Regions from separate parts of the Pseudomonas simiae genome, predicted to be linked through region 2. Evidence: predicted binding sites of a transcription regulator. Region 2 holds the regulator's gene; the other holds the start of a gene.
The links. The regulator sigma-54, encoded in region 2, starts transcription at its own class of promoters, with help from an activator protein. The targets are predictions, from matches to a motif close to ANTGGCATNNANNTTGCTNT.
Positions count from the first base shown of each region.

Region 1: the regulator sigma-54 is predicted to act here: its motif matches at 2,575-2,594, upstream of flgB (flagellar basal body rod protein FlgB).

Region 1 covers NZ_CP010896.1:4,708,671-4,712,847, reverse strand. The annotation lists gene flgA (flagellar basal body P-ring formation chaperone FlgA) at 1-435, opposite strand, end outside; gene PF1751_RS21335 (chemotaxis protein CheV) at 528-1,460, shown strand; gene cheR (protein-glutamate O-methyltransferase CheR) at 1,505-2,332, shown strand; gene flgB (flagellar basal body rod protein FlgB) at 2,639-3,046, shown strand; gene flgC (flagellar basal body rod protein FlgC) at 3,050-3,493, shown strand; gene flgD (flagellar hook assembly protein FlgD) at 3,510-4,177, shown strand, end outside.
Region 2 covers NZ_CP010896.1:973,665-977,841, forward strand. The annotation lists gene rapZ (RNase adapter RapZ) at 1-184, opposite strand, end outside; gene ptsN (PTS IIA-like nitrogen regulatory protein PtsN) at 187-651, opposite strand; gene hpf (ribosome hibernation-promoting factor, HPF/YfiA family) at 662-967, opposite strand; gene PF1751_RS04340 (RNA polymerase factor sigma-54) at 1,043-2,536, opposite strand; gene lptB (LPS export ABC transporter ATP-binding protein) at 2,722-3,447, opposite strand; gene lptA (lipopolysaccharide transport periplasmic protein LptA) at 3,447-3,980, opposite strand; gene lptC (LPS export ABC transporter periplasmic protein LptC) at 3,967-4,177, opposite strand, start outside.

The DNA.
Region 1 (4,177 bases), 2.4 Mb from region 2:
ATCGATGATCCCGGTGCGCTTGAGTGGGCGAGCCACTACCACTACATCACGGAACAGCTTCACCTGGGCCGGCACGAACACCGTCCAGGGCGAGGCGCCGTCGCAGCGCACCTTGACCGTCACCCGGCCAATCGGCTGAGCGGGGCTTTCCAGGGTGGCTGTCAATTCCTTGTCGCACTTTGGCATGCGCAAGCGCGGGTCCAGTTGGTTGACCTGGATTTCATAACGCCCCGGTGTCTGGGTGGTCGCCAGATAATCTTCTACAGTGAACTCAAGAAAGCCTTGGGTGACGCCGATAAGTAGATCAGGCAAGGTGACGTTGTCCGCACGGGCCGTAGTGCCCAGGCCTAGGGCAAGCAACACCAGCGGTGCGCAGAGCAATCTGCGAAACCGTGTCAGGATGGGGCGTCGGGAAACTGTCGTTTTAATATCCATGACCAATAAATAGCAAAGGCCGTGCCGTTTAGCGTTGGTGCGCGTCACTGCCCTTATAGGTATGGCCAAAGGTTCAGCGTGGGAGTCAAGGCATGGCAGGAGTAATGGATTCAGTAAACCAGCGCACACAGCTGGTAGGGCAGAATCGCCTGGAGTTGTTGCTTTTTCGCCTGGATGGCAAGCAGCTGTATGGCATCAACGTGTTCAAGGTGCGGGAAGTGCTGCAATGCCCCAAGTTGACGATCATGCCCAAGTCCAGCCCGGTGGTGTGTGGCGTTGCCAACATCCGTGGTGCGACGATCCCGATTCTTGACCTGGCCCTGGCCACGGGTTCGGCAGGATTGCAGGACCGTGAGAGCCCGTTCGTTATCATTACCGAGTACAACACCAAGACCCAGGGTTTTCTGGTGCGCTCGGTGGAGCGCATCGTCAACATGAACTGGGAAGAGATCCATCCGCCGCCCAAGGGCACCGGTCGCGATCACTACCTCACGGCGGTGACACGGGTGGATAACCAGTTGGTGGAAATCATCGACGTGGAGAAGATCCTCGCCGAAGTGGCGCCGACCTCGGAAACGATTTCCGTGGGGGTGGTGGACGCCGAAACCGCGCACAAGGCCGTTTCCCTGCGGGTGCTGACGGTGGACGACTCCTCGGTGGCGCGTAAACAGGTGACCCGTTGCCTGCAGACCGTCGGCGTGGAGGTAGTGGCCCTCAACGACGGTCGCCAAGCGTTGGATTACCTGCGCAAGCTGGTGGACGACGGCAAGAAGCCGGAAGAAGAATTCTTGATGATGATCTCCGACATCGAGATGCCGGAAATGGACGGCTACACCCTCACGGCCGAGATACGCAACGATCCACGCATGCAAAAATTGCACATCATCCTGCATACTTCGTTGTCGGGGGTATTCAACCAGGCGATGGTCAAGAAGGTCGGTGCCGATGACTTCCTGGCCAAATTCCGTCCTGATGACCTGGCATCCCGGGTAGTCGACCGGATCAAGGCAGCAGATCACGGCTAGGGGGCATTTCCCCTGGCGGTCACACGATTTAAGAGGCGGTATCATTGTCTACGGGTAATTTGGATTTCGAGCAGTTCCGGGTCTTCCTGGAAAAAGCCTGTGGCATATTGCTCGGTGAAAACAAGCAGTACCTGGTATCCAGCCGTCTCAACAAACTGATGGAGCAGCAGGGCATCAAGTCGTTGGGTGAGCTGGTTCAGCGCATCCAGGGGCAGCCGCGCAGCGGGCTCAAGGAGATGGTGGTCGATGCCATGACCACCAACGAAACCCTGTGGTTTCGTGACACCTACCCCTTTGAAGTGCTCAAGAACAAAGTGCTGCCGGAGGCTATCAAGGCCAGCCCGGGCCAGCGCCTGCGGATCTGGTCGGCCGCCTGCTCTTCGGGGCAGGAGCCCTACTCGATTTCGATGTCCATCGATGAGTTCGAGCGGACTAACATGGGCCAGTTGAAGGCCGGAGCGCAAATCGTCGCCACCGACCTCTCCGGCACCATGCTCACCAATTGCAAGACCGGCGAGTACGACAGCCTGGCCCTGGGCCGTGGTTTGTCCCAGGAACGCCTGCAACGTTACTTCGACCCGAAAGGGGCTGGGCGTTGGGCGGTCAAGGCGCCGATCAAGAACCGTGTGGAGTTTCGCTCGTTCAACCTGCTCGACAGCTACGCCAGCCTGGGCAAGTTCGACATGGTGTTCTGCCGCAACGTGCTGATCTACTTCTCGGCCGAAGTGAAGAAAGACATCCTGCTGCGCATCCATGGCACGCTCAAGCGCGGCGGCTATCTGTTCCTCGGCGCTTCGGAAGCGCTAAATGGTCTGCCGGACCATTATCAGATGGTGCAGTGCAGCCCTGGGATCATTTACCAGGCCAAATAGTACGCAAACCTAAATGTGGGAGCGGGCTTGCTCGCGAATAAGGTCTGTCAGTCATAGATAAGTTGACTGCTCCACCGCATTCGCGAGCAAGCCCGCTCCCACATTTGTTTTGCGGCAACCCTCCCAATAGCGGCAACCCCCATTGCCGCTTTACTGGCGCCACGCGGAAAGCGTTTGCCGCTTTTCTGGCATTGCCACCCGGCAATCTCCCCTCAAGCCCTTGATTTACTGGCCTTCAGTAGATTGGCATGCACCTTGCTATAACCCAGTTAACGAACAGCAGGTCAGCCCTTAAAGGTTTCCACCATGAGCATCAGCTTCGATAAAGCGCTCGGTATCCACGAACAAGCCCTGGGCTTCCGCGCCCAGCGTGCCGAAGTCCTGGCCAACAACATTGCCAACGCCGACACCCCGAACTACAAGGCTCGGGATTTGGACTTCTCCGCCGTGCTCGCTGCACAGCAGGACAAGACCAAGAACGGCACCTTCGCCTTGAACATGACCAACAGCCGTCATATCGAAGCGCAAGGCCTGAGCAATGGTGACGAGTCGCTGCTGTATCGCACGCCGATGCAGCCGTCGATCGACCAGAACACCGTCGACGCGCAGCTGGAGCAATCGGCCTACGCCGAGAACTCGGTGAACTTCCAGGCCAGCTTCACCCTGCTTAACAGCAAATTCAAAGGGCTGATGTCAGCCCTGCGTGGAGAGTAAGCCATGTCCCTGTCCAGTGTTTTCAATATTGCCGGCAGTGGCATGAGCGCGCAGACCACGCGCTTGAACACCGTCGCCAGTAACATCGCCAACGCCGAGACCGTGTCTTCGAGCATTGACCAGACTTACCGCGCCCGTCACCCGGTGTTCGCCACCATGTTCCAGGGCGGCCAGGCAGGTGGCAGTGATTCGTTGTTCCAGGACCAGGGGGCCGCAGGCTCCGGCGTGCAAGTGCTGGGTGTGGTCGAAGACCAGAGCAACCTTGAAGCCCGCTACGAACCCAACCATCCCGCCGCGAACGAAAAGGGTTATGTCTATTACCCGAACGTCAACGTGGTCGAGGAAATGGCCGACATGATTTCCGCCAGCCGCTCGTTCCAGACCAATGCGGAAATGATGAACACTGCCAAAACCATGATGCAGAAGGTCCTGACCCTGGGTCAGTGATAAGGGGCGCCAAATAATGGCCATCGTTGATACGAGTAACAACACGCCAGTCCAGGACCTTTTCAATTCCAAGGTCAAAACTGCCCAGGACAACAGCAGCGTCACTGATGCTGCCAATAAGGCCACGGGCAAACAATCGCTGGGCAAGGATGCATTCTTGCAGCTGTTGGTCACCCAACTGAAAAACCAGAACCCGCTGTCGCCGCAAGACAACGGCGCGTTCGTGGCCCAGCTGGCGCAGTTCAGCAGCCTGGAAGGCATCAACACCCTGAATGATTCGGTGAATGCGATCTCCAGCAACTTCAGCTCGTCGCAAGCGCTGCAGGCGTCGTCGCTGGTCGGGCGCTCGATCATCATCCAGACCGACAAGGCCATGGTTGATACCAGCAAGAGCATGACCGGATCGGTGGATGTCACAGCGGCGACCGGCAATGTCTCCGTCAAGATCACTGACAAAGACGGCAATGTGGTGCGCACCATCGAAATGGGGGCCCAGAGCGCCGGTACCCAGAGCTTTATCTGGGATGGCAAAAACGACAAGGGTGAGGTCGCTCCTGCGGGCACCTACACCTTCAATGCCACCACCAAGAACGACAAGGGTGATGCCGTCGCCCTGAGCACTTCGCTGCCGGCAACGGTAACGAGCGTGACCTTGAGCAAGACCGGCGGCGAAATGCTGCTGAA
Region 2 (4,177 bases):
GTGCATCAATCGAAACGGCAACCAGAGGCTGAGCCAGTTCGGTGTGGATCAACGCGCGTTCCGCCAATTCCGGCAGCAGGCCGGCGGGCAGGTTGTCGATGCAATAGAAACCGCTGTCCTCAAGAACGTTGAGGGCGGTGCTTTTACCCGAGCCGGAGCGGCCGCTGACGATGATCAAGCGCATGATTACTGCCCGTTCTGTTCATCCAGGACAACCTGGTAAAGCGCCTCGTTGCTTTTGGCGCTGCGCAGTTTGTCGCGTACGTCCTTGCGGTCGAGCATGCTGGCGATCTGCCGAAGCAGTTCCAGGTGCGCATCGGTGGCAGCCTGCGGGACCAGCAGTACAAACAGCAGGTCGACCGGGGCACCGTCGATAGCGTCGAAATCGATGGGAGCGTCCAGGTGAAGCAGGGCGCTGACTGGGGTCTCGCAGCCTTTGAGGCGGCAGTGGGGAATGGCGATGCCGTTGCCAAAACCGGTGGAACCGAGTTTCTCACGGGCAATCAGAGCCTCGTAGACATCTTGCATTTCCAGTTCAGGCACTTCGCGGCTGATCAGGTTGGCAATTTGCTCAAGGGCTTTCTTCTTGCTGCCGCCCGGCGCGTTCACAAGGGAACGGCCGGGGGTCAGGATGGTTTCAAGTCGGATCATGGGGGGAGAGTTAACGACCTGTGCCCTGAAGCAGGCTCAGATTCTTTTCCTTATGCTTTTTAAGTTGGCGGTCAAGCTTGTCTGTGAGCAAGTCGATTGATGCATACATGTCTTCATGCTCGGCATTGGCGACTACTTCGCCACCGGGTATCTGGAGAGTCGCCTCAATTTTCTGCTGAAGCTTGTCGACCTTCATGATGACTTGCACATTGGTGATCTTGTCGAAATGACCCTCAAGCCGTTTCAGCTTCTGCTCGACGTATTCGCGCAATGGAGGGGTGACTTCTACATGGTGTCCACTGATGTTGACTTGCATACAGCTTCTCCTTCGTTGCCAGTGCATAAAGCGGCAGGTAGGACTACCTGCCACTGGAACGCTGTGGCCCGCCCGTCACATCAAACGCTTACGCTCGCTGGAAGGCGCGATCCCAAGGGATTCGCGGTACTTGGCGACGGTTCGACGGGCGACCTGAATGCCTTGTGCCTCCAGTAAACCAGCGATCTTACTGTCACTCAATGGCTTTTTCTGATTTTCCGCAGCAACCAGTTTTTTGATGATCGCGCGAATCGCCGTGGACGAGCATTCACCGCCTTCGGAGGTGCTGACATGGCTGGAGAAAAAGTATTTCAGTTCATAAATACCCCGTGGGGTATGCATGAATTTCTGGGTGGTCACCCGGGAAATCGTCGATTCATGCATGCCAACCGCTTCGGCGATGTCATGCAGTACCAGCGGTTTCATCGCCTCGTCGCCGTATTCCAGGAAGCCGCGCTGGTGCTCGACGATCTGAGTGGCCACTTTCATCAGGGTTTCGTTGCGGCTTTGCAGGCTCTTGATGAACCAGCGCGCTTCCTGCAACTGGTTGCGCATGAAGGTGTTGTCGGCGCTGGTATCGGCGCGACGTACGAAACCGGCGTATTGCGGGTTGACGCGCAGGCGCGGCACCGACTCCTGGTTCAGCTCTACCAGCCAGCGCTCGTTGTCCTTGCGTACGATGACGTCGGGGACTACGTATTCGGCTTCGCTCGACTCGATTTGCGAGCCTGGGCGCGGGTTGAGGCTCTGTACCAGCTCGATGACCTGGCGCAGGTCGTCTTCCTTGAGCTTCATGCGGCGCATCAACTGGCTGTAGTCGCGGCTGCCGAGCAAGTCGATGTAGTCGGTGACCAGGCGCTGGGCCTCGGTGAGCCAGGCCGTCTTGGCCGGCAGTTGGCGCAATTGCAGCAACAGGCATTCGCTGAGGGTGCGTGCGCCGATGCCGGCGGGCTCGAACTGCTGGATGCGGTGCAGGACGGCTTCAATCTCGTCCAGCTCGATATCCAGTTCCGGGTCGAAGGCTTCAAGAATTTCTTCAAGCGTCTCGTCCAGATAACCCTGGTTGTTGATGCAGTCGATCAGGGTCACGGCGATCAAGCGATCGGTGTCCGACATCGGCGCCAGGTTCAGTTGCCAGAGCAGATGGCTCTGCAGGCTCTCGCCAACGGAGGTGCGGGTGGTGAAGTCCCACTCGTCATCGTCATTGCTGGGCAGGCTGCTGGCGCTGGTCTGGTAGACGTCTTCCCAGGCCGTGTCGACGGGAAGCTCGTTGGGGATGCGTTCGTTCCAATCGCCTTCCTCAAGGTTATCCACCGTAGGGGCGGTTTCCTGATAGGAGGGTTCCTGCACGTCGGAATTGGGTTTTTGCTCGATGTTATCGGCCAGCGGGTCTGCATTATCGAAGTCGTCGCCTTCTTCCTGGCGTTCGAGCATCGGGTTGGACTCCAAGGCCTCCTGGATTTCCTGTTGCAGGTCCAGGGTCGACAATTGGAGCAGGCGGATGGCCTGTTGCAGCTGCGGTGTCATCGTCAGCTGCTGGCCCATTCTCAGGACTAGCGATGGTTTCATGGCAGGGGCTTAACACCTTATTCGCCGGCGCAATGCGCCATCCACGACAGGGCGCGTGAGCGCCAAACATAAGCAAATTATATGCCTGATGTCGGGGGCTTTGCCTAGAGCGCGGTAACAATAAAAATCCGGAGGTTTTCATTGACTCCCGCGCACCTCGGCAAACGGCCGTGACACCACGGTGTTTACAGGCGGAACTCGTGACCCAGGTACACTTCCTTGACCAGATCGTTGGCCAGGATGGTGGCCGAGTCACCTTCGGCGATCAGTTGGCCATCGTTGACGATATACGCGGTTTCGCAGATATCGAGGGTCTCACGGACGTTGTGGTCAGTGATCAGCACGCCAATGCCCTTGGCCTTGAGGTGATGGATGATCTGCTTGATGTCGCCGACCGAGATCGGGTCGACGCCGGCAAACGGTTCGTCCAGCAGAATGAACTTGGGGGCAGTGGCCAGGGCGCGGGCGATTTCCACACGACGACGCTCACCACCGGACAGGCTCATGCCGAGGTTGTCGCGAATGTGGTTGATGTGGAATTCCTGCAGCAGGCTTTCCAGTTCCTTGCGGCGGCCGTCACGGTCGAGTTCCTTGCGGGTCTCGAGGATCGCCATGATGTTATCGGCGACCGACAGTTTGCGGAAGATCGACGCTTCCTGCGGGAGATAGCCGATACCGGCGCGTGCACGGCCGTGCATCGGCTGGTGGCTCACGTCCAGGTCGTCGATCAGCACGCGACCCTGGTCCGCCTGGACCAGGCCGACGATCATGTAGAAGCAGGTGGTCTTGCCGGCACCGTTGGGGCCGAGCAAGCCGACGATCTGGCCGCTGTCGATCGACAGGCTGACGTCGCGCACGACCTGACGGCTTTTATAGGCCTTGGCCAGATGCTGGGCTTTCAGGGTTGCCATTACTCGGCCTTCTTCTTCGGCTGGATAACCATGTCGATGCGTGGGCGTGGTGCAGTGACCTTGCTGCCATTGGCACGACCGGCGTTAGCGATCTGTTTCACGGTGTCGTAGGTGATTTTCTCGCCTTCCGTGGAGTTGCCATCGGGGCTGAGCACCTTGGCCTGATCGATCAGCACGATGCGGTTCTGCTGGGCGTGGTACTGGATGGTCTTGCCGTAGCCTTTCATCGGGCCGGTGTCGGTAGGCGACTGCTTCTGTTCGAAGTAAGCCAGGTTGCCCACGGAAGTCACCACGTCGATGTCGCCGGCAGCGGTGCGAGTCAGGGTCACCGTATTACCGGTGATCTTCATCGAACCCTGGGTAATGATCACGCCACCGGTGTAGGTGGCGACACCTTGCTTGTCATCCAGCTGCGCATCGTCAGCCGAGATGTGGATCGGCTGCTGGCTATCGTTCGGCAGAGCCCAGGCGCTCACGCTTCCCAGTGCTGCGCCCAGACCGAGCAAAATAGGGAGAGTTTTAACGAGCCTCATACTGTCCTCTTACGTTCGATAGCAGGTGTATCCTGCTTTCTTTCAAATACGCTTTCATTCCCTTGCCAGTCGATACACCGCCAGCGCCGTCGATTCTAACGTCTTGCTCGGTCTGCGCATATTGCTTCTGCGGGAATACGGTCATGCGACTGCTGGTAATCACGGTATCGCGGTTCTGCGCGTCAGTGCGGGCGACG